Regions from separate parts of the Sinorhizobium sp. RAC02 genome, predicted to be linked through region 3. Evidence: riboswitches for the same ligand, from Rfam matches in the RefSeq annotation. Region 3 holds a riboswitch; each other region holds the start of a gene.
What was found. A riboswitch is a leader RNA that binds a small molecule or an ion and turns the genes downstream of it on or off. The one in region 3 is predicted to bind cobalamin.
Positions count from the first base shown of each region.

Region 1: it holds a riboswitch for cobalamin, as region 3 does, so the genes downstream of both, BSY16_RS03905 (CbtB domain-containing protein) here and BSY16_RS10545 (aromatic ring-hydroxylating oxygenase subunit alpha) in region 3, are expected to answer to the same signal.
Region 2: it holds a riboswitch for cobalamin, as region 3 does, so the genes downstream of both, BSY16_RS23390 (DUF1636 family protein) here and BSY16_RS10545 (aromatic ring-hydroxylating oxygenase subunit alpha) in region 3, are expected to answer to the same signal.
Region 4: it holds a riboswitch for cobalamin, as region 3 does, so the genes downstream of both, fdhA (formaldehyde dehydrogenase, glutathione-independent) here and BSY16_RS10545 (aromatic ring-hydroxylating oxygenase subunit alpha) in region 3, are expected to answer to the same signal.

Region 1 is NZ_CP016450.1:832,886-840,269, forward strand. Features, by position in the region: gene BSY16_RS03900 (peptidoglycan-binding domain-containing protein) at 1-1,647, shown strand, start outside; cobalamin riboswitch at 1,727-2,092, shown strand; gene BSY16_RS03905 (CbtB domain-containing protein) at 2,140-2,316, shown strand; gene BSY16_RS03910 (CbtA family protein) at 2,329-3,120, shown strand; gene cobU (bifunctional adenosylcobinamide kinase/adenosylcobinamide-phosphate guanylyltransferase) at 3,122-3,646, shown strand; gene cobW (cobalamin biosynthesis protein CobW) at 3,651-4,700, shown strand; gene cobN (cobaltochelatase subunit CobN) at 5,061-7,384, shown strand, end outside.
Region 2 is NZ_CP016452.1:470,234-477,617, forward strand. Features, by position in the region: partial or broken gene BSY16_RS31625 (IS701 family transposase) at 17-1,138, shown strand; gene BSY16_RS23375 (iron chelate uptake ABC transporter family permease subunit) at 1,130-1,624, opposite strand; partial or broken gene BSY16_RS23380 (ABC transporter substrate-binding protein) at 1,627-2,574, opposite strand; gene BSY16_RS23385 (ABC transporter ATP-binding protein) at 2,571-3,368, opposite strand; gene BSY16_RS23390 (DUF1636 family protein) at 3,365-3,724, opposite strand; cobalamin riboswitch at 3,821-4,031, opposite strand; gene zigA (zinc metallochaperone GTPase ZigA) at 4,062-5,267, opposite strand; gene BSY16_RS23400 (Fur family transcriptional regulator) at 5,339-5,743, opposite strand; gene aztD (zinc metallochaperone AztD) at 5,819-7,054, opposite strand; gene aztA (zinc ABC transporter ATP-binding protein AztA) at 7,227-7,384, shown strand, end outside.
Region 3 is NZ_CP016450.1:2,189,640-2,197,023, reverse strand. Features, by position in the region: gene BSY16_RS10565 (FAD-binding oxidoreductase) at 1-966, opposite strand, end outside; gene BSY16_RS10560 (L-threonylcarbamoyladenylate synthase) at 980-1,954, opposite strand; gene BSY16_RS10555 (diguanylate cyclase domain-containing protein) at 2,116-3,174, shown strand; gene BSY16_RS10550 (DUF6656 family protein) at 3,221-3,826, opposite strand; cobalamin riboswitch at 4,126-4,374, shown strand; gene BSY16_RS10545 (aromatic ring-hydroxylating oxygenase subunit alpha) at 4,537-5,781, shown strand; gene BSY16_RS10540 (FAD-binding oxidoreductase) at 5,783-6,886, shown strand; gene BSY16_RS10535 (metallophosphoesterase family protein) at 6,902-7,384, opposite strand, start outside.
Region 4 is NZ_CP016452.1:258,139-265,522, reverse strand. Features, by position in the region: gene BSY16_RS22460 (2Fe-2S iron-sulfur cluster-binding protein) at 1-1,710, shown strand, start outside; gene BSY16_RS22455 (sarcosine oxidase subunit gamma family protein) at 1,703-2,233, shown strand; gene BSY16_RS22450 (ABC transporter substrate-binding protein) at 2,292-3,407, shown strand; cobalamin riboswitch at 3,770-3,969, shown strand; gene fdhA (formaldehyde dehydrogenase, glutathione-independent) at 4,155-5,333, shown strand; gene BSY16_RS22440 (caspase family protein) at 5,538-7,384, shown strand, end outside.

The DNA of each region.
Region 1 (7,384 bases), 1.4 Mb from region 3:
GCCCAGAAAGCCGCAGAAGCGGAAAAGGCCAAGGCCGATGCGGAGGCAGCCCGGTTGAAGGCGGAAGCCGATGCAAAGCAGGCCGAAGAGGAAGCCCGCAAGGTTGCAGAAGCGGAAAAGGCAAAAGCCGATGCGGAAGCCGCCCGCTTGAAGGCTGAAGCCGAGGCAAAACAAGCTGCAGAGGAAGCCCGCAAGGTCGCGGAGGCGGAAAAGGCAAAGGCCGAAGCGGAAGCGGCACGCCTGAAGGCGGAAGCCGAGGCGAAGCAGGCTGAAGAGGAAGCGCGCAAGGTTGCCGAGGCGGAAAAGGCCGAGGCGGAAGCCGCGCGCCTGCAGGCGGAGGCTGAGGCAAAGAAGGCGGAAGAAGAAGCGGCTGCCCGTCAGCTTGCCGAAGAAAAGGCGGCTGAAGAAAAGGCGGCTGCGGAGGAGAAGGCACGGGCGGAGGCTGCCGCCGCCGAAAAGGCGCGCGTCGAGGAAGCCGCTCGCCTGAAGGCGGAAGCCGATGAGAGGGAAGCCGCCGCCCGCAAGCTCGCCGATGAAAAGTCAGCCGAGGCCGAGCGCCTGAAGGCAGAGGCGGAGGCTGCGGCGGACAAGGCCAAGACGGAAGAGGCTGCCCGGGTGAAGGCCGAGGCTGAGCGCGCGAAGGCCGAAGAGGCTGCCGCTGCGGAAAAGGCGCGTGCCGAGGAAGAGGCCGCCGCCCGTCGCGACGCCGATGTCAAGCGCGTCGAGGTTGAGAAGGCGGCCGCTGCCGAAAAGGCTCGGATCGAGGAAGAGGCCGCCGCTGCCCGCAAGCTTGCGGAAGAGAAAGCTGCCGAAGTGGAGAAACTGAAGGCCGAAGCCGCCAAGGCTGCGGCGGACGCCGAGGCGAAGGCCACGGAAGCGGCCCGCCTTGCCGACGAGGCGGAAAAACGCGCCGAAGAGGCGGCGACTGCAAAGAAGCAAGCTGAAGCCGATAACGCGGCAGCCGCGGCCCGCAAAAATGAAGCGCAGGGTGCCGAGACGAAGGACCGGGGCCTTGCCGTGGAACAGGCCGATGCGGCGAAGCGCGAAGAGGAAACCTTCCGCAAAGCCGTGCTCGACGGTTCGGCAGATGCTTTCCGCGACTATCTCAGGGCTTATCCGAATGGCCGATTCCTCGCGGATGCTCGCGAACGGCTCTCGACGCTTGCCGATGCCGCGCGCCAGCAAACACAGGAAACCAAGCCGAAGCAGGAGACGGCGACCACGGAAACCGAGCGCAAGGTCGTCGAGGAACCGGTCATTGACCCACGCGAAGCCTATATGCAGCGCTCGACCCGTGTGCAGGCGCAGCGCTGGCTGAGCGTTCTGGGCTTCAACACCTATGGCGCGGATGGCGTGTTCGGACCGCGTACCCGCTCGGCGATCGCGTCATGGCAGGGCTCGTCCGGTTATCGCGCTGACGGCTACCTGTCGCGTGCGCAGTTCCGTGAACTCCGGCAGGCCGCGCAGTATGCTCAGGCTCGCCAGAATCGCCAGCGTCAATATCAGCAGCGCCAGTACCAGCAACGCCAGTACCAGCAGGACTATGACGTGCTGGAAGGCCCCGTTGACGGCTACTACGAGCGCTACAACGGTGACGACGGCTACTACAATGGCGGCGGTGGCATGGTGATCATCCCCGGCTATTGAGATTGCGACGACCGGACGGCGGTTTCAGCACAGGTGATGCCGCTGCCGGTCGATTGACTTCACGGGACGGGAAGCATAATCATCCGCAGTATTGGATGGTTCCCGGATCCGGAAACGGATCGGGGAGTAAATGGGAATGTGACGCGGCGGACCCAATTAGGGCGCTGCAATCACGGCCGACCCCGCGACTGTAGAGTGGCGAGGAACGTTCATCCGGTGGGGAGGATTTGTGTGGGTCATGGGGCATGGTGCTCCGGGCTGCACAGAGAAAACCAGCCGGAAAAGCCACTGGGTGGCATTGCGATAAGCCAAGGCTCGGACGCCTCTTTCTCTACGAATCGTCCACCTTTCGCGATGCTGATACCCGGGAAGGTGAGAGCGGTCCGCAGGCGTGAAAACGCCGGACGCCACGAGCCAGGAGACCTGCCAGCCGATGAGGGCATATCGCTCGACCTGGGGAGGGGCTTCCCCAACGCCTGCACGGAGGTTGTCATGGCTGTTTCCGCTACGTCTACTGTTACCCTTTCCGCAAACGATCGCCTTGTCGCCGGCGCGCTTGCGCTGCTGCTCGGTGCCTTCCTCGTTTTCAGCGCCGGCCTGGCAAATTCGGCCGTGCTGCACGATACGGCGCACGACACCCGTCACTCCTACGGCTTTCCCTGCCACTAAGGAGTTTTTGACATGATCGTTCGTTATCTCCTGGCCGCCCTGGTGGCCGGGCTGTTCTCTGGCGTGCTGATGACAGCCGCCCAGGAGGCACGAGTCGTGCCGCTCATTCTTCACGCAGAAGAATTCGAGGGCGGCGGCGAAGAAACCGCACCGGCAACTGATGGCACGACGCCCACCACGGGTGGCGCCGCCACGACGCAGGAGCATTCCTCGCTCGGCGCCGTGATTCTGGACGTCGCGTCTTACCTGTCGCCGGTTTCCGTCGCCTATGCCCATGAGGGCGAGGAGCACGAGGAAGGTGGCATCATGTTCGGCATGAGCCGTTTCTCCGGCACGCTTTTGGCCAACCTTGTCACCGGCACCGGCTTTGCGCTTCTGCTGGCGGGTTTCAGCCTGGTTTCCGGACACCCGATCACCGTCGCGAACGGTGCGCTCTGGGGTGCCTCCGGCTGGCTTGCCGTGCATATGCTGCCAGCCATCGGCCTGCCGCCGGAACTTCCGGGTTTCCCGGCTGCTGATCTTACCCAGCGCCAGATCTGGTGGGTTGCGACCGTCCTGCTCTCGGCCGGGGGACTGTACCTCCTGTTCCTGAAGCAGGGTATCGTGGCCAAGGTCGCCGGCATCGTGTTGATTGCGGCGCCGCAGGTTTACGGCGCGCCGCAGCCGAGCGACATTTCCAGCAACGTTCCGGCCGTTCTCGGTGCGGAGTTCGCGGTTGCGGCACTTGCCACGACGCTGTTCTTCTGGATCGTGCTCGGTCTCGCGTTGGGCTTTGCCAACGAGAAAGTCGCCAAGGCTGCCTGATATGACGCAAAAATCGCCCGGGGCCGTCCTGGTTCTGGGCGGTGCGCGTTCCGGAAAATCCGCTTTTGCCGAAAGGCTGGTCGCAGAGACCGGCCTTTCGCGTCATTATATCGCCACCGGCCGTGCCTGGGATGACGAGATGCGGGAGCGCATCGCCAGACACCGGGAAGACCGCGGCAAGGGGTGGGAAACCTATGAAGAGCCGCTTGCACTCGCCGAACGCATAAAAGATGTGGCGCGTGAGGACCGGGCAGTGCTCATCGATTGCCTGACGCTCTGGGTCACCAACCTGATGCTGGAGGAACGGGACATCGCCACCGAATTTACCGGCCTCATCGAGGTCATCGCGACGGCGCCGGGTCAACTGGTCTTCGTGTCGAACGAGGTCGGTCTCGGCATCGTGCCGGAAAACCGCATGGCGCGCGACTTCCGCGACCATGCCGGGCGGCTGCACCAGCAGGTCGCCGCCCTCGTGCCAAATGTTTATTTCGTTGCGGCCGGACTGCCGCTGAAAATGAAGGGTTGAGCCTATGCTGCAACAGAAAATCCCCGCCACCGTCATCACCGGCTTCCTCGGCGCCGGCAAGACGACGTTGATCCGCAACCTGCTGCAGAATGCCGGCGGCAAGCGCATCGCGCTCATCATCAACGAATTCGGTGATCTCGGCGTCGATGGTGACGTGCTGAAGGGCTGCGGCGCGGAAGCCTGCACCGAGGACGACATCATCGAACTCACCAATGGCTGCATCTGCTGCACCGTCGCTGATGATTTCATCCCGACCATGACGAAGCTGCTGGAGCGCGAAAACCGCCCGGACCACATCGTCATCGAGACGTCTGGCCTTGCTTTGCCGCAGCCGCTTATCGCCGCCTTCAACTGGCCGGAAATCAAGACGCAGGTGACGGTCGATGGCGTCATCACCGTGGTCGATAGCGCCGCGGTCGCCGCGGGCCGCTTTGCCGATGACCATGACAAGGTCGATGCGCTGCGTGTCGAGGACGACAATCTCGACCACGAAAGCCCTCTGGAAGAGCTGTTCGAAGACCAACTCACCGCTGCCGACCTGATCATCCTCAACAAGACCGATCTGATCGATGCCGCCGGCCTTCAGGCCGTGCGCGACGAGGTCGCGTCCCGTACCGTTCGCAAGCCCTCGATGATCGAAGCCAGGAACGGTGAAGTCGCCGCCGCCGTGCTGCTCGGCCTCGGCGTCGGCACGGAAGACGACATCGCCAACCGCAAGTCGCACCACGAACTGGAACATGAGAACGGCGAGGAGCACGACCACGACGAATTCGATAGTTTCGTCGTGGAACTCGGCGCCATCGCAGATCCGGCCGCCTTCACCGAGCGCCTCAAGGGCGTGATCGGCGAACACGACGTGCTACGCGTCAAGGGTTTTGCCGACGTGCCCGGCAAGCCGCTACGCCTTCTCATCCAGGCCGTCGGCAGCCGCATCGATACCTATTTCGAGCGCGCCTGGACCCCAAGCGAAACCCGCGGCACCCGCCTCGTCGTCATCGGCCTGCACGACATGGACGAGCAAGCCGTACGCGCCGCCATCGCTGCGGCGGTGTGATTCCGGCATGAGCGTGCGGCCCTTCCTCTCCTCCGCCTCTCAGGCACGGCATGGCCATTCCCGGCGTGCGGTGCTGGTGGATCCTCGGGTCAAGCCCGAGGATGACGGTGGGGAGGGGTGGGGGCCGGCTGATCGCGCGCGCAATCTTTCGAGGCAACGTTTGTGGCTTCCCGATTGGGCACGTTCTTACCAAGATGCGCGGCACGCTCAATACTGGCGACACTCTCAATGCTTTCAGCGTGCTGGCGGCCAGCGGCGTAGACGGCTGCTTTTGGGCGCCGCACCCCCACACACTCCGTCATCCTCGGGCTTGACCCGAGGATCCACTGGTAAGGCAAACCGCCAAACAGGAGGCGCCGCATGCATCTCCTGCTAGCCCAGAAAGGCACCATCGCCGACGGTAAGGAAGCCATCGACCTTGGCCAGACGCCGGGCGATATCCTTTTCCTCTCTGCCGCCGACACGGAACTCGCCTCCATCGCCGCCGCCCACCGGGTGCGTAGTACCGAGACGCGGTTGCGCCTTGCCAGCCTCGCGGCGCTCTCGCATCCCATGTCGGTCGATACCTATATCGAGCGCACGGCCCGTCACGCCAAGCTCATCGTTATCCGTGCCCTCGGCGGCGCCAGCTATTTCCGCTATGTACTGGAAGCGCTGCTGGCGACGGCGGTTGCCAATGGCATCAAGCTCGTGGCGCTGCCCGGCGACGATCGGCCGGACGAGGGGCTGGTTCCCTTCAATCGCATCGATAACGGGGATCGTCAGAGCCTCTGGACCTATCTGAACGAGGGCGGAGCCGACAACGCGGAGCGCTTCCTCGCCTATGCGGATGCACTGGTCTTCGGTGGTGAAACGCCGGAACCGGCAATGCCGCTGGAAAAGGCCGGAATCTGGTGGCCGAGGCAGGGTGTCGTCGATATCGCCACATGGCGGGAGGCGTCCAAGAGCGCGCTTAGGCCGGAGGGATTGGAACCCCCGACCGCAGCCATCAGCTTCTACCGCGCCTATGTCCAAAGCGGAGAAACCCGCCCCGTAGAAATGCTGATCGAGGCGCTTGCCGCCGAGGGCGTTCGCGCTTTGCCGATCTTCGTCTCCAGCCTGAAAGAGCCCGTTTCCGTGGAGACGGTGCGTGCGGCCTTTGCCGACATCCGGCCGGAGGTCGTACTGAATGCCACGAGCTTCGCGGTCTCTGCGCCGGGTGCAGGCCGGAAACCCACCGTACTTGACGAGACGGGCGCGCCTGTCCTGCAAGCGATCTTCTCCGGATCGTCGCGCGAGGCCTGGGAAGCATCGGGGCAGGGGCTGACGGCGCGGGATCTCGGCATGAACGTTTCGCTGCCGGAGGTGGATGGCCGAGTGCTTTCGCGCGCCGTTTCGTTCAAGGCAGCGGCGCGCTACGACGAGCGCGTCGAGACGAACATCGTCAGCCTCGATCCGGTCGAAGACCGCATCCACTTCGTCGCAAAACTTGCCGCTGGCTGGGCGCGGCTGCGGCGCGCGATGCCGGCCGAACGCCGCATCGCGATCGTCATGGCGAACTACCCGAACCGTGACGGTCGTCTCGGCAACGGCGTGGGCCTCGATACGCCGGCCGGCACGATGGAAGTGCTGCGCGCCATGGCGGCGGAAGGTTACGCGGTGGCCGATCTGCCGGCCGATGGCGATACGCTGATCGGCCACCTGATGGCCGGGCCGACCAATGCAGCAAACGACGGCCGTGAAATCCGCGAAACGCTTTCCCTGAATCATTACAAAGCGTTCTTCGCCGCGCTTCCCAAGTCGATTCAGGCCGAGATGACGGCCCGCTGGGGTGCGCCGGAGGAGGATCCTTTCGTCACGGGCAATGTCTTCGCCCTGCCGCTTGCCCGTTTCGGCGAGACGCTGGTCGGCATCCAGCCGGCGCGTGGCTACAATATCGATCCGAAGGACACCTACCATTCGCCGGATCTCGTGCCGCCGCATGGTTATCTCGCCTTCTACGCCTTCCTGAGGCAGCATTACGGTGCCCATGCCATCGTTCACATGGGCAAACACGGCAATCTCGAATGGCTGCCGGGCAAGGCGCTGGCGCTTTCCGAAGCGTGTTATCCCGAAGCCGTGCTCGGCCCCGTGCCGCATCTCTACCCCTTCATCGTCAATGATCCGGGCGAAGGCACGCAGGCGAAACGCCGCTCCGCGGCCGTCATCATCGACCACCTGACGCCGCCGCTGACGCGGGCCGATACCTATGGGCCGCTGAAGGACCTGGAAGCGCTGGTTGACGAATATTACGAGGCCTCCGGTGGCGACCCGCGCCGCATCAAGTTGCTCACGAGACAAATCCTCGAATTGGTGCGCGACATCGGTCTCGACCGCGATGCCGGCATTGCCAAGTCCGATGGCGAGGAGGCGGCGCTGCAGAAGCTCGACGCCTATCTCTGCGATCTCAAGGAAAAGCAGATCCGCGACGGCCTGCACGTCTTCGGCGTGTCGCCAGAGGGACGGCTGCTGACCGATCTGACGGTCGCGCTCGCCCGTGTGCCGCGCGGCCTTGGCGAGGGCGGCGAGGCAAGCTTGCAGCGGGCGATTGCGGCGGATGCGTTGGCCGGCACGACGTTCGACCCGCTCGATTGTGTCGCCTCTGATCCATGGAAGGGCCCGCGCCCGGAAATCCTTGCCCACCAAACCGACGCCACTTGGCGCAG
Region 2 (7,384 bases), on a different replicon from region 3:
TCGTTGGGGGCGCGATATGGCAGATTGGGATACGGAGCTTTCGACCTTTTTGCAGCCATTTCTGGACAAGCTCGGACACAAGAAGCGGCGACAGATGTGCCCTCTTTACGTCTCCGGGCTCATTGGTCCCGGTGACCGCAAGAGTATCGAGCCGATGGCGGAACGGTTTGCTCCAGGCCAGTACGACCGCCTGCACCATTTCATTTCCGATGGCCTTTGGAATGCTGTTCCTCTTGAGACCGAGCTTGCGCTGCAGGCGGACAGGATCGTTGGCGCGTTAGATGCGTTTCTGGTGATCGATGATACCGGCCTTCCCAAGAAAGGCGACCAATCGGTCGGGGTCGCGCCGCAATACGCTTCGATGCTGGGCAAGAGGGCAAATTGCCAGACGCTGGTGTCGGTGACGCTTGCGCGAGACGAGGTTCCCGTTCCGGTTGGCTTGCGTCTGTTTTTGCCCGAGAGCTGGACCAGCGACACGGAGCGGATGGCCAAGGCCGGGGTTCCCGATGCCATGCGGACATCTCGCACGAAGCCGGAGATCGCTCTTAACGAGATCGATCGGTTGATCGCGGCTGGTGTCCGGTTTGGCACAGTGCTGGCTGACGCAGGCTACGGCCTGTCGGCGACCTTCCGCCAGGGGCTAAGTGGACGTGGCCTCACCTGGGCGGTCGGCATCCCCAAGCATCAAAAGGTCTATCCCCATGATGTCGAATTGATCTTTCCCATCTCCGGTCATGGTCGCCCACGCAAGCATCCGATCCCCGACATTCTGTCGGTTGCGGCCGAAACGGTGTTAGCACCTGCAAATTGGAAAAAGGTCAGTTGGCGCCGTGGCACGAAAGGCCGCCTCGCGGCACGCTTTGCCGCATTGCGCATCCGGATCGCCGACGGCACGCCCCAGCGCATTCTCGACAAGGGACAGCAACACATGCCGGGCGAGGAAGCCTGGCTGGTTGGCGAGTGGCGATCAAACGATGAGCGCAAATACTACCTGTCCAACTTGCCGGCTAACGCCACGTTGAAAGCGCTGGCGGCCGCCATCAAGGCGAGATGGGTTTGTGAGCAAGCGCATCAGCAGATGAAAGAGGAACTCGGCCTCGACCACTTCGAAGGCCGATCATGGCAAGGACTACAACAGGAACGATACGGCAAGGCCCGCGAGGATGAGGCGCTCCGGCCCATAGCCTTGCGTTCGGCGGATGAGGATGAGGACGACGGCGGTTGCGCACATGCCGCCGACGAAGGCGGCAAGCGGCAGGGTGAAGACGCCGATGCGGTCGCCGATCCGCGTGATGACCGCGACCGCGCCCGCTGCCGCCCCGGCCGAGAGGCCGAAGAGGAAGGGGTCGGCGAGGTCGTTGCGCGTGACGGTCTGGAGCAGGAGGCCGATCACGCCGAGCCCCGCGCCAACCGCGATCGCGAGGATCGCGCGCGGCAGGCGAAGGCCTACCACGATCCGGTCGATCGGCCCCGCATCGCCGGAAGCAAATCCCAGCGCGCGGGCGAGCGATGTGACGACATCGGCAAACGGGATGACGGTCGACCCGTAGACGACCGAGGCCGCAGCCAGCGCCGCGATGGCGAGAAGGGCCGCCGCGGCGCCGATGACGAAACGATGCGGCACGATCAGAAGGCTTCCGGGTGGAGCGCCTTGGCGATCTTGTCTATGGCCGTGATATTGTCGGGGCCGGGCGTCAGTTCTTCGTAGCGCAACGCTACGAAGCGCTCGTTCTTCACGGCGTTCGTCTCCTTCATGGCGGGGTGTGCCTTCAGGAAGTCGAGGAGCTTTGCGTAGCCGCTGCCGTCCTGGTAATCGAGCAGGACGAGGAACTCGGGATTGCGGGCGGCGACGGTTTCCCAGTCCGTATTGCCCCAGCTCGTCTCCATGTCCTCCATGATGTTCTTGCCGCCGGCCGCCGTGATCATCGCCGTGGTGATGGCGTATTTGCCCGCGGTGAACGGCTTGTCGCTCCCGGAATCGTAGAGGAACACGCGGGTGCCACTCCTGTCGCCGACCTTCTTCTCGACATCGACGAGCTGCGCCTTCCAGCCTTCGACGAGCGCGTTCGCCTCGGCCTCCTTGCCGAAGATCTTGCCGAGCTTTTCCATGTCGGCGTAGAGCAGGTCCATCGAGGCTGCCGCCCGATCTTTTTGCAGATGGACGCAGCTTTCGGTGAGAACCAGCGTCTTGATGTCGTTGCCGGCGAGCGTGTCGGGCGTCACCTCGCCGCCAGGCTTCATGCCCTAATACCAGCCGGCGAAGAAGAAGTCCGGATCTGCGGCGACGAGGTTCTCCATCGTTGGATATTTGGGGGCGAGTTCGGGGATCGAGCCCTGCTCCTTTTTGTACGCGTCGTCGGTCTTGTACCAGCCGGTGATGCCGGTCACGCCGACGATGGAAGGCTGAAGGCCGAGCGCGAAGGCCATCTTGGCCATGTTGATGTCGTGGATCACCGCTCGCTTCGGTGCGGCGTCGAAGGTCACCGGCGTGCCGCAGCTATCGACCGTGACGGGGAAGGCGAGGGCGGCAGAGGCCGCCAGCGAGAAGAGGGAGGCGAGGATCAGGCGTTTCATGGAGAGGCTCCGGTGCTGCGGGTGAGAGGGATGTCGAAGATGGTAAGCTGGCGGTCCTCGTGCGGATGGGGCAGGCGCAAGAGATCGATGCCGAAGACATCGCGCACGACATGCCGGTCGAGCGTCTCCTCCACCGGCCCGCAGGCGACAAGCGCGCCCTGCTTCAGCACCGCGATCCGCGTGGCAAAGCCTGACACAAGGTGAAGGTCGTGCAGAACCGCAACGATAGTGAGGCCGAGGTCTGCCACCAGCGCGAGAAGCGCGCCGCGGGCGCGGGGATCAAGATGGTTCGTCGGCTCGTCGAGGAAGAGGATGCGCGGCTCCTGGGCAAGCGCGCGTGCGATCTGCGCCCGCTGCCGCTCACCGCCCGAAAGCGATCCCATTTCGCGACCGGCAAGGGAAAGCAATTCCGTTCGCTCGAGCGCGTTCCGGATGATGGCGGCCTCCTCCGGGCCCGGTCGGCGTGCCGCGTGCGGTATGCGGCTGAGGGCCACATAGTCGCGCACGCATATGCGATGGTCGGGCTGGTCCGCCTGCCCGACCACGGCGACCACGCGGGCGCGTTCGGCGGGACGCATTGCGTCAAGCGGTGTGCCGAACAGGTTCACGGTCCCGGTGGTGGGTTTCAGCGTGCCGGCGAGCATGCGCAGCAGCGTGGTCTTGCCCGCGCCGTTCGGGCCGATGATGGCGAGGCGGTCGCACGCTTTGACGTCGAGCGACACGCCGCCGAGAAGGCGGTCGCCGGAGCGGATCTCGTAGGTTAGCCCTTGCGCGGAAAGGACGCAGCCGCTCATCCGGCGAGCCCTCCGATATGCGGGATGCGGGCGAGCGTCTTGCCGCGCAGTCCGGCCGGCCGCTGGCCCTCGTTGCACCAACCGTCCGGAAGGTCGCGGTACTGGCGCCCGAGGGCCAGCTGGGCGTCCACGTCCCTTGCCGGATCGATGTCGCCGAAGAGGAATGTGGCCTTTGAGGCGGCGGTGAAGGCGACAGCGAGCGGCCGCTCGCAACCCGCAAGGCAGGCCACGGTATCGACGCGAAAGCCGCCGGCGGTCGCATGGAGCGCAAGACGGGCCGTACGGTCCGACGCGGCTGCGCCGGCCCGGCAGAGGCTGCACACGACGATGGCGTAGGCGGCAGGCGTTTCGGTCATGTCATCCTTCGGCGAAAGGGCGCTGGAGAAGGATGATCGGCCATCGCGCGATGAAGCGGGAAGGCGTCACAACGCTCCCCGGCACACCCCGTCCGGTTGCTGTGTCGGATGACGGCAGGTCTCCTGGCTCGCGGGTCGAAGGGCTTGCCGGCCTTCCCGGTCGTTGGACCAGTGGCAGATATGACAAGACCTCACCGCTTACAGTTGCGGGGGCAGCCACGGTTTCGGCCCCGTTCGGGTCGTCCTCACCGTGTTCCCTATTTATCCCTCCGGCTTTGCCTCGGGAACCGTCGGCCCCCAGATAGGGGCCGATCGGAATGCCTGTCAAGCGGCGGCCTCACGCGGCCCGCCGATCCCAGCTTGAAAACGGATCCGCGAGATTGCGCCACAATTCCGGCTTGAACGTATCGCCGTCGATCAGGCAGGCGTCGAGTTCCGCGCGAATTTTCGCTTCGTCCATGGGGTCGGCGCCGATGAAGACGATCTCCTGCCGGCGATCCCCCCAGACGGGGTCTAGATAGGGTTGCATCATCCGGGTAAAGCCGGAATCGCTCGGCCATTGCTCCTTCGGTACGGATGACCACCACAGCCCCATTTTTCCGGTGCGCACGAGTGCTCCCGCCTGGCTGATCTCGCCCACGTAATGCGGCCGTGTCGCCAGCCAGAAGAAGCCCTTTGCCCGAACGACGCCGGGCCAGGAGCGGTCGATGAAGCTCTGGAACCGCATGGGGTCGAATGGCCGTTTCGCGCGGTAGACGAAGGAGCGGATGCCGTATTCCTCTGTTTCGGGGACATGGTCCTTGAAACCGTGAAGTTCCTTGAACCACAGCGGATGCTGCTCGGCCTTCTCGAAGTCGAAGCGACCTGTTCCGAGCACATCTTTCAGGTCGACCTTGCCGAAGTCGGCTTCGATGAGCCTGGCGTCCGGATTGAGCGAAACGATGATCTTGCACGCGGCGTCCCGCTCGTCGGGTGTGGCTATCCCGATCTTGTTCAGCACTACGACATCGGCGAACTCGATCTGCTCTACCAGCAGGTCGACCAACGTCCGATCGTCGCCATCGCCGGCAGTCTCGCCGCGATCACGGAGGAAATCGGCCGAGCTGTAATCCTTCAGGAGATTGGCGGCATCGACCACCGTCACCATCGTGTCGAGCCTGGCGACGTCGGAGAGGCTCATCCCGTTCTCGTCGCGGAAATCGAATGTGGCGGCAACGGGAAGCGGTTCGGCAATGCCGGTCGATTCGATGAGCAGATAGTCGAAGCGGTCCTGCTCTGCGAGCGCCCGCACCTCCGTCAGCAGGTCGTCACGGAGCGTGCAACAGATGCAGCCATTGGTCATCTCGACAAGTTGTTCCTGCGTGCGCGAAAGATTGGCGCCGCCATCACGCACCAGCGCGGCATCGATGTTGACCTCGCTCATGTCGTTGACGATGAGCGCAACGCGCAGTCCGTCGCGATTGGCGAGGATGTGGTTGAGCAGCGTCGTCTTGCCGGCGCCGAGGAAGCCGGAGAGGACGGTGACGGGGAGTTTTTTTGCCATTCAGTTTCCCTTTTATGATATAACATAACATTTTGCTGTGAAAAACGTCTATACTGCGTTTTATATCCGGATCAGTGGCAGTTAGCGCATAGTCCGTGAACTTCTATTGTGGTGGCCCGGATTTTGAAGCCGCTGCTTCTGGCGTACTTAACCAATGCATCCTCGACCTTTCGATCATGGAACTCATTGACTTTGCCGCAGGCCTCGCAGATCTCGAACGCCGTGATGCGGGGATGAATCTGCCCCTGCCGGGAATGGCAACAGACGACGAAGGCATTCATGCTTTCCAGGCGATGCACCCGCCCATGTTCCAGGAGCTTTTCGAGGGCGCGGTAGACTTGCAACGGCGCTTTCAGGCCTTGGCCGCGCAAGCGATCGAGAATGGTGTAGGCGCTGAGCGGCTGTCCGGACGATTCCAGTACAGAGAGGACGAGGCCCTGGTTCTTCGTCAGCTTCAGTTCGTGCGGTTGAGCCATCTGCGACATTGCCATCTCCGAGAACAGGTGGGTGGTCCGGACCCCTGGATTTGGGCCGGGCCACCGCTTCAACCTTTAGTGCGATGCGCCAGAGCCGCCAACGGCGACGATCGAGAAAGGCTGGCCTCCAACAGGAATGGTGCGTTCTTCCTTCAACGTTTCCGGGTCGATGATGCGGACGAGTGAATGCCGGGGGTCCGTGATCGCGATCTGGCCGTCGGCAACGGCAAGGCGCGGGCGGGGGTCACGCCAATGGCCGTCCTTGCTGTAGGGTACCGTCACTCTTGAATGGCGGTCTATTTCGCCGTTGACCACATCCAGAACACTCAGGAATCCGTCCTCGGTGAGGATGTATGCATTGCGTGGATTGGCCGGGTCGAGCGCGAAGTCCACACGCCGGGTCGGAAGCTCTACGAGGCGGTAAGGCTCCTTGCTGTCGGGATCGATCAGCACGACCTTGTCCTCACCGTAGTTGCCGAGGAAGAACTGCATGGCCTTGCCGCCGAGAAGGGTGCCGGTATACCCCTCGGGCAGGCTCTCGGAATAGGCCAGCATCTCGAGTTTTGGACCGTCGAGGCCGCCCGGCCGGGCGACGAGCACGCCTTCCTTGCAGCCGAAGGCGACGAGCCTCGCCGAGGTCGCCTCGCCGTGCAGGTCGGTGCAGGTGGCGACCTCGCCCACCTGCTGGCCGTTTTCGTCGAGAACCCTCAGGCCTATGCGGGGCGGCAGCGCGTCGGGCTTCACCTCCGCCTTCGTGTCGGGAACGGAGACGAGGACATATCGGCCCATCGTCACAGCCACTCCGTGATGCGGCGCAGTCGTGTCGACCGTGCGGATGTCCGCTTTGCCTTCGAGAAGCGCGTCTTCCTGAACGATCTCGGCCTTGCCACCCCGGTCATAGAACAGCGCCACTTCGCCGCCATGTGAAACGACATGGGCAGGCCGTTCGCCCTCGAAGGTTATGGGCAGAAGCGTGGGGTCCGAGACTTCCAGGTCGCGGTGATCGCCGTGGTCGGAGAAATCGATGCCGGTGCTGATCGCGTGGATGACGCCCGCCTCGCCCTGTGCGGCGAAAATAGTGCGACCTGAGGCGCTTGTCGTCAGCGCCGCATAGCCCTTGAGATCATAGCGTCCGAGTTCCTTGCCGCTTTCCAGACCGATTGCGCGCACGACGGGTTGTGTGTGGTCGGCGACGAACAGCCGCCACGCTTCCTTCGTCTCGTGATCGTCGGCAAACGCATGAGGCGCAGCCAAGGCGAGCGTAAGGGCTGCGGCAGCCATCAGGCGACTACGGGTTTGGTTCAAGCCCATCTGGGATCCTTTCCGGGTGTCGAAACGCGCTAACATAACAATCGGGCGGCGCTCTCTTTCCCTGTTCCGGTTGGAAAGACGCCTCACTCAATGAAAAACGTTATTACATTACTTTCCATTTGACGAACGTAATAACATTACCTATCCAGTCGGTGTCAACCCCGGAGTGGCCATGACCGATACCTGCCTGCGCTTCGACAATCTGACCCTCGGCTATCACGGCCGTGCGGCCGTTCACCACCTCTCCGGTATGGTGAAACGCGGCTCTCTTACGGCAGTCGTTGGCGCCAACGGGTCCGGCAAGTCGACGCTCATGAAGGGTATCGCGGG
Region 3 (7,384 bases):
GACCACCGCATTTTCGACAAGCCCCGCCTCGATGCCTTCGGACAGCAGCGCCTCCATCATGCGCGTCGCCGCCTCTGCGTCGTCGGAGGTGGAGATGTCGATGAGGACATACCAGTCATGCCGGGTGGCGAGCGGATCGCGCACGCCCGGAATATGGCGTGTGGTGAAATCGACACCGAGGCGCGGCATCAGTTCGAAGCCGGTGAGGGCAGGGCCGCAACGGCTTGAGGCGCGCTCGAAGAGGGTGAGGGCATCCGCTACCGATTTCAAACCGGCAAAGGCGACCTCGTGACCAAGGGGCCGCGGGAAAAGCTTGAGCACCGCCCCGGTAATGATGCCGAGCGTGCCTTCCGCGCCGATGAAGAGATCGCGCAGGTCGTAGCCCGTATTGTCCTTCTTGAGGCGGCGCAGGCCGTTCCAAACCTCGCCGGTCGGTAGCACGACTTCGAGGCCGAGGCACAGCTGGCGCATATTGCCATAGGCGAGCACGGCAGTGCCCCCGGCATTGGTGGAAAGGTTGCCGCCGATCTGGCACGAGCCTTCCGAGCCGAGCGACAGCGGAAACAGCCGGTCGACTGCTTCCGCCGCCTTCTGGATGTCTGCCAGCACCGCGCCGCCATCCGCAACGATGACATTGCCGACCGGATCGACATCGCGGATGCGGTTGAGGCGGGATAGCGACAGCACGACATCTGCTGCGCCCTCGCGTGGTGCGGCTCCGCCGACATGGCCGGTGTTACCGCCCTGCGGCACGATGGCCGTGCGGGTTTCGGTGGCGAGCGCCAGGATGGCCGAGACCTCTTCAACGGAACCGGGCCGCAGCACCAGCGGCGCCGTACCATGATAGAGCCCGCGGCTCTCGATGAGATAGGGGGCGATGTCCCGGTCTTCGGTGAGCGCATAGGTCTCGCCGGTAATGGCGGCGAAACGGGCGATCAGGTCGGGAGAAAGCGTTGCCTGGGCCATCACGTCTTCCTTTTTAGCCGCGCGGGGCGGCCGCGCGCTGCAAACGGTCGTTGATCGCCTCGCCGAGGCCATCCGAAGGGATCGGCGAAAATGCAATCGAGCCTGCGCCCGTGGCATCCGCCTGTTTCATATAGCCGAATAGATTGGCGGCGGCTTCCGCGAGATCACCGCTGGGGCTCAAGTCCAGCACGAGCGCCGCATCGGCCTCGCCGGGAAGCGCCCTGCCGCCGAAGCGGATCAGCACTTCGCCCGGCCGCACGTCACGGGCATCGAGCCGCACAGGCGCGTCGGGCGCATAATGCGAGGCGAGCATGCCTGGCGCCTCGATCGTGGCGCCCGCCGTGTCGTTGCGCAGCACCGGGCGGCCGGTGACGCGTTCAACCTCGGCCGCATCCAGCCCGCCGGGCCTGAGCAGCCGGATCGTCTCGCCCTCGACCTTGAGGATGGTGGATTCAAGCCCAACCACGGCCGGCCCGGCATCGAGCACCAGCTCCAGCCGCGCGCCAAAATCCTCGGCGACATGCCGGGCGGTCGTCGGGCTGATACGGCCGGAGGTGTTGGCGCTGGGGGCCGCCAGCGGCCGGCCGAAGGCGGCAAGCAGCCGGCTGGAAAAACCCGTCGGCACGCGGATGCCGACCGTATCGAGCCCCGCGCGCGCCAGCGGGTGGATGGCGCTCTCCGGCCGGATCGGCAGAATGAGGGTCAGCGGGCCGGGCCAGAAGGCCTCTGCAATCTGGCGCGACAGCGGATCAAAGAAGGCATGTTGCTCTGCCATGGCAAGATCGGCCATGTGGCAGATCAGCGGATTGAAGCGCGGTCGCCCCTTCATCTCATAGATGCGGGTGATCGCCAGCGGATTGGTGGCGTCGGCGGCAAGGCCGTAGACCGTTTCCGTAGGGATCGCGACCGGCACGCCGCGGCTCAGCACCTCCGAGGCTCGCGCCAGCGCCACCTCCGGTTCCGTCCGCGTATCCACGATGTAAGCCATGTCGCCCTTCCGTCGTTTCCGGCCTCCTTTACAGGGCTTTGGCGGCAAATGCCAAGGGCACAGGCGGATTGCTTAAAATTCGAATGATCGGGTTAGAGGGGTCGAAAGAGCGGCCTGCTATGGGTGAGGTGAACACTCCCGCACGCAGGTCCCCGCACCAGATGACTCACAAGAAATCCTCGACGACCGACATCGCCCTGCGCGTCGCAACGGCCATGAAGCAGATGGGCATCGATGGCCTGCCGCGTAATTATGAACTGGTCTACGAGGCCTATGCCGGCGCCAATCCGGATCTGGTGCGCGATTTCGTGGCGCTCGGCAAGTACAAGACCCAGGCCATGCTCGATGAACTCGGCCGGAAGTACCTGCCCCACCAGCATGAGGCCGGCGTGCTGCAACGCTCCGCCGGTGCGATCAGCGGCGAGATGAGCAATTTCATGGACCTGCTCAGCCAGGAGCGGACGTCGCTTTCCGACTATGGCCGGCTGATCGGCGAGGCCTCGCAGGTCATTCAAAAAGCGGGCGGGGTGGATATGCTCGGCGGCTCGCTCGAGGCCCTGCAACGCGCGACCGAACAGCGCGTCAGCCACACGGCGGAAATGGCCGCAAAGGTCGCCGCGCAATCGGCCGTCATGGAAGGCATCCAGAAGGAGATGGCGGATTTCGAGGCGATGAAATTCATCGATCCGCCGACGAAACTCGGCAACCGCCGCGCCTTCAACAAGGCGCTCGCCCGGGTCTATGCCAATCCGGACCTGCCGATGCTTTGTGGCGTCGTCGTCGCCGAGGTCGATGCCGATCGCCGTTTCTCGCCGGCCCAGATCGAGGCCCTTTCGGACCATCTCGTCACCTTCTACGGCGGTCTCATCCGCCAGGTATTTCCGGCCAACGATCTCGCCGTGCGCTTCGACGGCCTGCGCTTCGGCTTCCTGTTCCAGACGTCGGACGAGGGCGAGGTGACACGGCTTGTCGATCTGTTGCGCGCAGCGTTCCAGACGGTTGCGCTCCGCGACCCCCGCACCGGCCGCAATCTCGGCCATCTGACCTTGTCAGCCGGTGTGTGCATGTCGGACCGCGCCGACAGCGCGCTCGACCTCGCATCGGCCTGCGACCGGGCGCTTCTGGAGGCGAAGGGCGCCGGGGGTGATCTCGTCGTCGTCTACGGTCGCGGCGACGAAGTGCCGGTCGGCAAGGAATGGATGCTGTACCGGGCGTCCTAGAGCAATTCCAGCGAGGGTGCGCCGCGGTTCTATCCCCGGAAATGCTCTAAAGCGCGCGGATGATCTTGCGGAGCGCCTCGTTGCGGGCACCGAGCATCAGCACGTTCTTCATGGCAAGTTTCGGGTCGTCGGTGCGGAAGATCACGCCGTTGCCGCGCACCTTGCGGTCGATGGTGAGGCGGCCTTCCTCTTCCGTCGGGGTGATCGCGATGGCGAAATACATGCGGCCCGGCTTCTTCGAAATGCCGGCGAAGAACTGTTCCCCGTCGCCGATCTCGGCACGGAAATTGGTCATGTAGAAGGCCCATTGCACGTTCGGGAATTCCGCAAAGCGGGAATTGGCCACCGTGATGTGGCAGTAGCCGAGATGCGGCGTCTCGGCCAGCGTGCGGTGGAAGATCAGCTTGGGAAACTGGATCGTCTCATGAAAGCCGTTGATACGGTCATGGGTGACGCTGCCCGCCCGCTCCAGCTTGCGGCCGGTGCGCTCGGCCACTTCCTGATAGGAGAGGTAACGCTTCTCGCTTGGGCTCCAGCTGACGTCGCGGTCGATACGGCCGGTCCGGAGAAATTGCGTGTGTACGGCTGCTTTCGGCGGGTTCGCACGCTTGTAGGCAACGGCGTCGTAATATCGAAATTTCGTCTGCTGCACGTGGCGGCACTCCATCCTCGCGCCCTGATCGCAGACGAGTTTAGGAAAACGTCGTTAAGCAATCCTTGCTGTCGCACTCCCAATTCCTGTCCCGGCAACATCGTGGTCGCAATATGACAAGCGTGTGATGCTTGGCCACAGCATCGCCATTGTCGAGGCAATGCGCCGAAAAATTAGGCATATCGCTTTGGTATGACTGGAGAAAGTTACCCCGCCACGCCCTGGCTCTTCTGGAAACAGCTGTCGTCAAATCAGGAGGCCATGTCGTTTTCCGACATGTTGCGCGACGATTCTTGCGTTTAGATAGGAACACTCAAGGTGCCATTCCTCAGGGAGGGTGGAGAATTGGGAAGCCGGTTGAATTCCGGCGCTGCCCCCGCAACGGTGTTGGAGCAAGGTGCAGCAGAAGCCACTGGACGGGAGGTCTGGGAAGGCGCTGCACTGGTTCGGAAGGCATGACCCCGAAAGGTTTTCGACTTTTTGGACGCGGTCATGGCCCGACAAGAACACTCCTCAGCCCGGAAACCAGCCTGGAGAAACGATCGTGACTGGCTGCGGCGGGCGGCCGGGAAGCGTGCACTCCGTGCGGCTTGCCGCGTGGATGCCGTCTCCTTCTGTGCGCCTCATCCGAAAGCAGTTCCAGGAAAAGTGTGAAGCGGTTTTCCGTTCGGAATTGCGTGGCAATAATTTGGATATTCTGAGGATCCGGCATGGACATTCGCAGCGACGTGCTCCGCAAGCTCAAGAACCGGCGCGACGGCTACAGCCTCGAGCAGGCCTTCTACATCGACCAAGACCACTACAAGCTCGATCTGGAGACGATCTGGTATCGCGACTGGCTGTTCATCGGCCATGACTGCGAGATCCCCAAGGCCGGCAACTATTTCACCGTGCAGGTCGGCGATTATCCCGTCGTCATCACCCGCGACCGCTCGGGCACGGTGCGCGCGCTACACAATTCCTGCCGCCACCGCGGCTCGCGCGTCTGCACCCAGAACAAGGGTTCGTCGGCCAAACTCGTCTGTCCCTACCACCAGTGGACCTACGAACTCGACGGCTCGCTGCTCTTCGCCCGTCACATGGCGGAGGATTTCGACAGGACGCAGCATAGCCTGAAGCGCATGCATTGCGAGACCGTCGGCGGCTACATCTTCATCTGCCTTGCCGATGAGGCTCCGGATTTTGCGCCGTTCCGCGCCATGGTCGAGCCCTATCTCGCCCGTCACCGCCTCGGGGAGACCAAGGTCGCCTTCGAAAGCACGATCATCGAAAAGGGCAACTGGAAGCTCGTCTGGGAAAACAACCGCGAGTGCTACCACTGTGCCGCCAACCATCCGGAACTCTGCCGCACCTATCCGGAAGCGCCGAGCGCCACCGGCGTGCAGGGCGCCAAGGATGATCCGGTCATCGCCGAGCATTGGGCGAAGTGCGAGACCGCCGGCCTGCCGAGCGAATTCCGCATGTCGCCGACCGGCCAGTTCCGCGCCGCCCGCATGCCGCTGATCCAGGATGCGGAGAGCTATACCATGTCGGGCGCGCGCGCCGTTGCACGCCCGCTGTCGAGCGACGTGCTGGAAAGCCATATCGGCACGCTGCTGCTCTTCCACTACCCGACGACGTGGAACCACGTGCTGGCCGACCACGCCATCACCTTCCGCGTGCTGCCGCTAGGGCCCGAACTGACGCAGGTCACGACGAAGTGGCTGGTCAACAAGGATGCCGTGGAAGGCGTCGATTACCGTCTCGACGAACTCACCCATGTCTGGACCGAGACCAACGACCAGGACCGCCGGATCGTCGAGGAAAATGCCTTCGGCATCCGCTCGCCGGCCTACCAGCCCGGACCTTATTCGCCGGAAGATGAAGGTGGCGTCATGCAGTTCGTCGAATGGTACGCCAATTTCATGATCGAACGGCTCGACGGCGCCAAGCAACCGCTGTCGCGGGTGGCGTGAGATGACGATCGCCAGCCATTTCCGCCATTTCGACGAACTCAATCCCTGGCACGATCGCCACAACCTTCTCGAATGCGTTGCCGCGACCGTCGAGACGACGGATGTGATGACCTTCACCTTCCGTTCGGATCGCGACAACTGGTTCCGGTATCTGCCGGGCCAGTTCGTCACTCTGGAGCTGCCCGTCTCCGAAGACGAGCCGGTGATGCGCACCTACACGCTGTCCTCGACGCCCTCGCGGCCTTTCTCCGTCGCCGTGACGGTGAAGGCGCAGAAGAGCTCGATCGGCACGCGGTGGATGTTCGATCATCTGAAGCCGGGCATGAAGCTGAAGGCCTTCGGACCGCTCGGCGACTTTTCCTTCGTGCGCTATCCCGCTGAAAAATACCTCTTCATCTCGGCCGGCTCCGGCGTCACGCCAATGATGTCGATGACCCGCTGGATGTCGGATTGCGCACCGCAGTCGGACGTCGCCTTCGTCACCTGCGCGCGCAGGCCGGACGACCTGCTGTTCAAGGCCGAACTCGAATGTCTGGCGGCCCACATGCCGAACCTGGCACTCGGTTTCGTCGTCGAGGGCCACAATCCGCGCGATGGCTGGCATGGCCTGCGCGGCCGCATCGACGCGGCGCGTCTGTCGCTGCTCGCCCCGGATTTCCGCGACCGCACCGTCTTCTGCTGCGGCCCGGAACCGTTCATGCGCGGCGTCAGGGATATGCTGAAGGTCTGCGGCTTCAACATGGAGCGCTACCACGAGGAGAGCTTCCAGCCGGCAGCAGCACCGGCACCGGAGGAGATCGCCATCCGTGCCGGCGCCGGCGAGATCGAGGTCGATGCCAATGCGGTGGCCACCATCTCCTTCACCATGGCCGGCAAGGAAGGCAAATGCCCGCCCGGCCAGACGATCCTGCAGACGGCGCGCGCCGCCGGCGTGCGCATCGGTGCGGCCTGCGAGGGCGGCCTGTGCGGCACCTGCCGTGTCCTGAAGATTTCCGGCGACGTGGACATGCGCCACAATGGCGGCATTCTCGACGACGAGATCGAGGAGGGCTACATCCTCGCCTGCTGCTCGCGGCCGATCGGCGACGTGTCGATCGAGGCGTGACGGACGGTACTCGACCTATCCATCGTCGGTGGCCGCGACTTCGATGAAGTCGATCGGTGCACCGGCGATGTCGTCGTCGAAAACCGCACAGACGAGCTTGCCGCCGAACACGCAGGCGCCATCGACATTCGTGCGATTGCCAACGGTCTGGGGGTTGTATTTCGATGGCGTGTGGCCGTGGACCAGGTGCCTGCCCCAATAGTCTTCTGGCTCATCGGATCGAAACCGTAGCCACAGCAGGTCGCGCCTGCTTTGCCGATCCAGCGGGAAGGCGGGGGATACGCCGGCATGGACGAACAGCCTGCGCGCGTCGATATGCATGAGCGGCAGCTTTGCCGCCCAGTCGAGACAGCCGGCCGGCACCTTGCCGCCGAACGACATTTCGGTTTCAAGGCCGCCATTGTCGAGCCACCAGTCGCGGTCGCTGCGCCCGTCATAGGCCCCGCACATCATGTCCTCATGGTTGCCCATCAGGCATATCCACCGGAAATTGGCGGA
Region 4 (7,384 bases), on a different replicon from region 3:
AACGCGGTGAGGCTGTCCGATGGAAGCGTGCTGGAAGCGGACGCGGTGCTTGTCTCGGGCGGCTTCACGCCGACCGTGCATCTCTATTGCCAGGCGCAAGGTAAACTCGACTGGCGCGACGATATCCTCGCTTTCGTTCCTGGCCGGCTGGTCGAGGGCGTTGAGGTGGTCGGTGCCGCCGCAGGGCATTTCGGCCTTCCGAGAGCACTTGCGGACGGCGCGAACCGCGATTTCGGCATCGTCGCAGCCTGGCCGAAACCGGGCGCGAAAGAGCGGGTCTGGATCGACCTCCAGAACGATGTCACTGCCAAGGACGTCGAACTGGCAGTGCGGGAGAACTTCGTCTCCGTCGAGCACCTGAAACGCTACACAACACTCGGCATGGCGACGGACCAGGGCAAGACCTCAAACGTCAACGGTCTTGCCTTGATGGCCGAAATCACGGGCCGCCGTATTCCCGAGGTCGGCACGACAACCTATCGTCCACCCTTCACGCCGGTGCCGCTGGCCTCCTTCACAGGCGTCCGCTCCGGCACACGCATGAACCCGCTGCGCCGTCTGCCGCTTGAAAAGGCGCATCGGGCCGATAGTGCCGTCTTCCGTGAATATGGCGGTTGGCTTCGGCCCGCCTTCTACGGTGCCGGTGCGCCGGAAGAGCGTATCCAGACGGAAGCGAAGGCTGTCCGGGAGGGCGTGGCGCTGTTCGATGGCTCGCCACTCGGCAAGATCGAGGTCATTGGCCCGGATGCCGCATCTTTCCTCGACTTCGTCTATTACAACACCATGTCGACGCTGGCGCCTGGTCGCTGCCGCTACGGGTTCATCCTGACGGAGGGCGGCAACATTTACGACGATGGCGTGCTGGTTCGGCTTGATGAAAATCGCTTCGTCGTGTCCTGCTCGTCCTCGCATGTGGCAGGTGTGCACGCCCTTCTGGAGGAATGGCGGCAGGATCGCTTCGACAAGCGGCGCGTCTTCATCCACAACGCCACGGCCGAGATGGCGACGTTGACGGTCGCCGGCCCACGGGCGAGGGCACTTGTGGAAAGCATTGGCTTCGGCGTCGCGCTTGACGATGTGACCCTGCCGCACATGGCCGTCGTCGCCGGCAGCGTGGATGGCGTTGCGGTGCGGATTGCCCGCATCAGCTTCACCGGCGAACGCTCCTACGAAATATCCGTGCCGGCTGACCGCGCCGCAACGCTCTGGGCGCGGCTGCGACAGGCCGGCGAGGCCTTCGGTGCGACGCTGCTTGGCCTTGAGGCCCTGATGATCCTGCGTGCGGAGAAAGGCTATATCGTCATCGGAAAGGATACCGATGGCACGAGCCGCCCGATGGATTTCGGCCTCACCGCGCCGCTGGAACGCAAGAAGGCGGAGTTCATCGGCCGCCGCTCGCTGATCACCGAGGATGCGGCTCGGCCCGATCGGCGGCAGTTCGTCGGCCTTGAGGCAGCAGACGGCAAGGGTGTGCTGCCGACCGGCGCGCATGGCATCGAACGGCAAGCGGGAAAACCTCGCAGCACTGGCTATGTCACGTCGAGCTATTTCAGCCCGGCCCTGCAGAGGCCGATCGCGCTCGGGCTGATCGAACGCGGCCTGTCGCGCATGGGTGACGTTATCGAGCTGCAGCATCTCGGGGATATCAGGCGCGCGCGCATCGTCTCCTCCTGTGCCTTCGATGGGGAAGGGAGCCGCCTTCATGCTTGATATTGCCCGCAAATGGCAGCCCGAACCGGATTGGGTGCAGGCACGGCTGACAGGCCGAGCCGTCGATATCCGTGCCCTCGCGGGCGTGACGCAGCGCCTCGTCAGCGGTGATATCGACCGCTTCCGCGCTCGCTATGATCTCGGCAAGGATATCGGCGCGCTCGGCCTTGCCTTTGGCGATCGCTATGCGGTGCGCGTTGCCCGAGATCGCTTGCTGGTCATCGGGCTTTCATCTGTCGAAATGGCAGACGGTTGGCACGATGAGGGTTATGCGGTCTCCACCGTCAGTTCCGCCCTGCGCCTCTTCGAGGCGACGGGCGAGGGCGTCCGCGATCTTCTCGCGCGGGCGACGACGGTCGATCCTGATCATCCCGGGCCCTGCGCTGCCATGCCGTTCGGCGGCGTGATGGGCACCGTCTACCAGCATATCAATGCCGAAACCTTGCGCATTCATATCGACAGGGGGCTTGCTGCCTATCTCTGGGAGTGGTTCGAATGCCAACTGCTCGTTTTGCAAGCATAGACTTTCATGTCTGGAAGGAGACCCGCGCTGGTGCGGGCGAAAAAAGGGAGTTGAGATGATGAAAAGAATTCTGATCCTCGGTACGGCGCTCGGCCTGCTCATGGGCACCGCGGCGCGAGCAGAGGACCTGACCTTCGCCGTCGCCGGCCCGCTCACCGGTCCGCTCGCGACGATCGGCGACCAGTTCAAGCAGGGCGCGCAGGCTGCGGCTGACGCCATCAATGCCAAGGGTGGTGTGATGGGCCGCCAGATCAAGCTGCAGTTCGAAGATGATCAGTGCGATCCAAAGCAGGCCGTCTCGGTTGCCAACCGCATTGCCGCCGCCGGCATCCAGTTCGTCGACGGCCATGCCTGCTCGGGTTCGAGCATTCCGGCCTCGGCCGTCTACGCCGAAAACGATACGCTGATGATGAGCCCGGCCTCGTCCAATCCGGTCATGACGGACGATGCGGCCAACAAGGGGTGGACAAACATCATGCGTCTCTACACCCGTGACGATGCTCAGGGCGCCTTCATCGGCCCGTGGATCGCCAAGGAGTATGCGGGCAAGAATGTCGCCGTGCTGCACGACAAGACGGCCTATGGTCAGGGCGTTGCGGATGCGGTGCGGGCCACGATGAACGCAAACGGTCTCAAGGAAGTTCTTGCTGAAGGCATCAACGCCGGCGAGAAGGACTACAATGCTCTCGTCACCAAGTTGAAGGAGGCCAAGGTCGATGTCGTCTATTTTGGCGGCTATCACCCGGAAGCAGGCCTCATCCTGCGTCAGGCTGCCGAGCAGGCTTACAAGTTCCAGCTGATCATGCCCGATTCCATCGCCTCGCCGGAATTCTGGCAGGTCGCCGGTCCGGCCGGTGAAGGTACGATGTTCGTCTTCCCGTCTGATCCGCAAGCAAAGCCGGAGGCGAAGGAAGCCGTGGAAAAGATCAAGGCCGGCGGCTTCAAGCCGGAAGGCTTCACGCTGTTTTCCTATGCTGTGATCCAGGCCTTCGCCCAAGGTATCGAACGCGCCGGTTCGGATGATCCGACAGAAGTCGCGAAGGCACTGAAGAACGGCCAACCGATCGACACCGTGGTCGGCACCGTCACCTTCGACGAGAAGGGCGACCTGAAGGACGCGAGCTACGACATCAACCGCTGGAGCAATGGCAACTACGCGCCGATTGCCAAGTAACGCTTACATCGTTGCCGGAGTTCAACGGCCCGGCCAAATGCCGGGCCGCCTTTCTATTTGCCTGCCGCCCCTCTCAATACCTTGGGATCGTCGGGCGTGTTGCTACACATGGAGAAGCTGTCCCATGGAAATTCCCGAGACAGCGTGATTGTCAGGGTAGGAAGCCAAGCTCCTTGATGCAGTCAGGAGCTCTCTGGCCGTGGCCGCATATTGTCTCCAGAACGCGACCCCGCAGAATGGTAGTGAAGTGCCAAGCGACACATGGCATGCGTGCCTCGTACCATCGATGGCCTTTTTTGCCTGGTGTCGTTGGCGACGTCAGGGATGTCGTATTCCCGAAGGCTAGTTCCTCTTACGCATGGTTTTCTGACGGCATTCAAGGTGCCGCCCGGACGTCGTCAAGGTGGATAATTGGGAAGCCGGTCTGAGGCCGGCGCTGCCCCCGCAACGGTAGCGGAACGAAAACCTCGACGATTGCCACTGGCTACGGCCGGGAAGGTGTCGAGGGCGTCCTGAAGGACGGTTCCGAAGCCCGGAAACCAGCCTTAAATCCAAGACTCGGCCGATTGCGGTGGGCGATCGAGAGGCGAACAGCGTTGCCTCTGGGCCGCTTTGTTCCTTCTTCTTTCCATCCTTCGTCGAGAGACGTTTTGCGGGCCGCTTGGCGGCTTTCGCATGCGTTCCGACCATGATTCGGCCCGCGGAGGAGCGGGCCGGATAGGCTTCAACCCAGGAGGAGACAAGACTATGAGCAGAAACAGAGGCGTCGTCTATATGCGGCCTGGCAAGGTCGAGGTTCGCGATATCGATGACCCGAAGCTGGAAGCACCGGACGGCCGCCGCATTGAGCACGGCGTCATCCTCAAGGTGATTTCTACCAACATCTGCGGTTCCGACCAGCATATGGTGCGCGGCCGCACCACGGCGATGCCCGGTCTCGTTCTTGGCCACGAGATCACCGGCGAAGTCATCGAGAAGGGCATTGACGTCGAGATGCTCCAAGTCGGCGATATCGTCTCGGTGCCGTTCAACGTCGCTTGCGGGCGCTGCCGCTGCTGCAAGTCGCAGGATACCGGCGTCTGCCTCACCGTAAACCCGTCGCGCGCCGGAGGCGCCTACGGTTATGTTGACATGGGCGGCTGGATCGGCGGCCAGGCGCGCTACGTCACCATCCCCTATGCCGACTTCAACCTCTTGAAATTCCCCGATCGCGACAAGGCGATGGCCAAGATCCGCGATCTGACCATGCTTTCCGACATCCTGCCAACGGGCTTCCACGGCGCCGTGCGTGCCGGTGTCGGCGTCGGTTCCACGGTCTATGTGGCGGGTGCGGGTCCGGTGGGTCTTGCCGCTGCCGCTTCTGCCCGCATCCTCGGTGCGGCTGTCGTGATGATCGGCGACTTCAACAAGGATCGCCTCGCCCATGCGGCGCGGGTCGGTTTTGAGCCCATAGATCTCTCCAAGAGCGACAGGCTGGGCGACATGATCGCCGAGGTCGTCGGTACAAACGAGGTCGACAGCGCTATCGATGCCGTCGGCTTTGAAGCGCGTGGCCATGCGGGCGGTGAGCAGCCGGCCATCGTGCTCAACCAGATGATGGAGATCACCCGTGCCGCCGGCTCGATCGGCATTCCGGGCCTCTACGTCACGGAAGATCCTGGCGCAGCGGACGTGGCGGCCAAACAGGGTAGCCTGTCGCTGCGTTTCGGTCTTGGCTGGGCGAAGGCGCAGTCGTTCCATACCGGCCAGACCCCTGTGCTCAAGTACAACCGCCAGCTCATGCAGGCGATCCTGCACGACCGCCTGCCCATCGCCGACATTGTCAACGCAAAGATCATCGCGCTCGACGATGCCGTCCAGGGCTATGAGAGCTTCGACCAGGGTGCCGCGACCAAGTTCGTGCTCGACCCGCATGGGATCTGCTGAAGGCAGCATAACGAGAAAACGACGTGCGCCGGCCGTTTCCGACGGCCGGCGCGGCGCATCAGGAAGTCGCGGTGTCGGTGCCTGGCACTGGCCGAAGCGGTCCATTCATCTGGCTCACGCCGCAATTTAGATAAGGTGAATAAAACCTTTCGCACACCCGTTTCGCGTCTGGATGCAAGCCTTTGATGGGTCGGGGAGGGACACATGAGAGTGATGTCGGTGCGGCGAATCCTGGTTTTCATAATCCTGCTGTTGCCCGTCGAGGCGGCGGCGTCCGTGCGGCACGCGCTTCTCATCGGCAACAGCCGCTACGAGGTGGCGACGCCCCTGCGCAATCCGGAAAACGATATCGAGATCGTCGGCGCTGCGCTGGAAAAGAGCGGCTTTGCCGTCACTAAGGTCGCGAATGCCAAGGCGGCGGATACATTGGCGGCGGTCGATGCCTTCGTGGCGCGCCTGGCCACCGTTGAAAATCCTGTTGTCATGGTCTACTTCGCCGGCCACGGCGTCCAGATCTCCGGGCAGAACTACCTGTTACCCGTCGATGTCAAGCTGGGTACCGAAGAGGAGCTGCGCTCGGTCGCGCTCTCGCTTAGCGAACTCACGCGCCGGCTCGACGCGGTGAGAACTAGCCTTCAGATCGTCGTACTCGATTCTTGCCGCGACAACCCGTTTGAGCAGACGCGTGGCCTCAGGCGCGGCCTTGCGACAGCGCCGGAACGGCTCGGCCGCATCGTCGCCTTCTCGACCTCTCCTGGCAATCTTGCGGCTGACGGAAACACCGGTGCTAGTCCCTATGCGGCGGCGCTCGCCGAATCCGTCACGATTCCCGGCCTTTCCATCGAGGGTGTTTTCAAGCGCGTACGCGCCACCGTGCAAGAGCGCACCGGCGGCAAGCAGGAGCCCTGGGAAAACAGCGCGGTCTACGGCGACTTCCAGTTCGTCGCAGGAAAACCGGCCGAGGCGGGCGGTGACGAGGTCGCCTTCTTCGAATTTGCCGCGCTCGCCGACAGTCAGGAGGCTTACCGCAAATATCTGTCCCGCTATCCACAGGGAATGTTCGCAAACCTTGCGAAACAGAAGATCGAGTTCATGGACAAGGATTTCAGCTTCCGCCGGCAGAACGAGGTGTTTCGTGACTTCACGTTCAGCACACCGCCGAACGATCCTTGCGGAAGGGGAAGCTTTGCTGCCGGAGAGAGGGCGGGTGAGGACATAGCCGACGACGAGATCATCCTACTCGACCTGTTCTTCAACTACCCGGATGAGCCGTGCAAGAACACGGTGTTCGTCGATTCCTTGATCGATATAGACGGAGGCGGGGTCAGCAAAAACAGAATTATCTTCGACTACTTTGGCGACAAATTCTACCGGAGCGGATCCCATATCCCTTTCGATCCGGCTCCCTACGTCCATTTCCTGGAGAAGTTCGATCAGCTCTTCTTTACCTATCGCAACATGCACAAAGAAGGCGATATTCTGCTCGAAATGTCGGAGCCGGCGAAGGCGGCCATGGACTACATCGACATCGAGTCCTGCGAAGGCACCTGCTTTGGTGTCACAGCCCTCGTGAAGGCGCGTGCCATCCCCGAAGAAGAACTTATGGTCTATCGGTTTGAGGTGGTGAACGCCGCTGAACTCGGCCTGACCTGGAAGTACCAGAACACGATCGCCAAGATCAAGAATGAGCGGGCTAAAGCTCTCAAGGAGACCGCACTCAAACGAGAAGACGCGGTGCTGACATCGCCCTTTCTCAAGGTTCATTCGGTGGCTGGATGGGAGGTTCTGGCCAATCTCGATCAGGCAAATTACCTTCAAAACTGCCAGGCGACGCGTCGCCATGATGCGGGTCGGTCGAGCATCATCCGCTTGGATGCCTCTGGTGGCATCGATATCGGCTTCCGTGACAGAGACCGGGATTTCATGGACGTGTCGGGCCGGCCGTTCACTTTCTTTGTTGACGAGAAGGAGATGCAGTACATCACACGCATCAGGTCCCAGGATGAAATCCTCTACAAGATTGCCTCCACGCCGCAAGTCCTCGCGCTCCT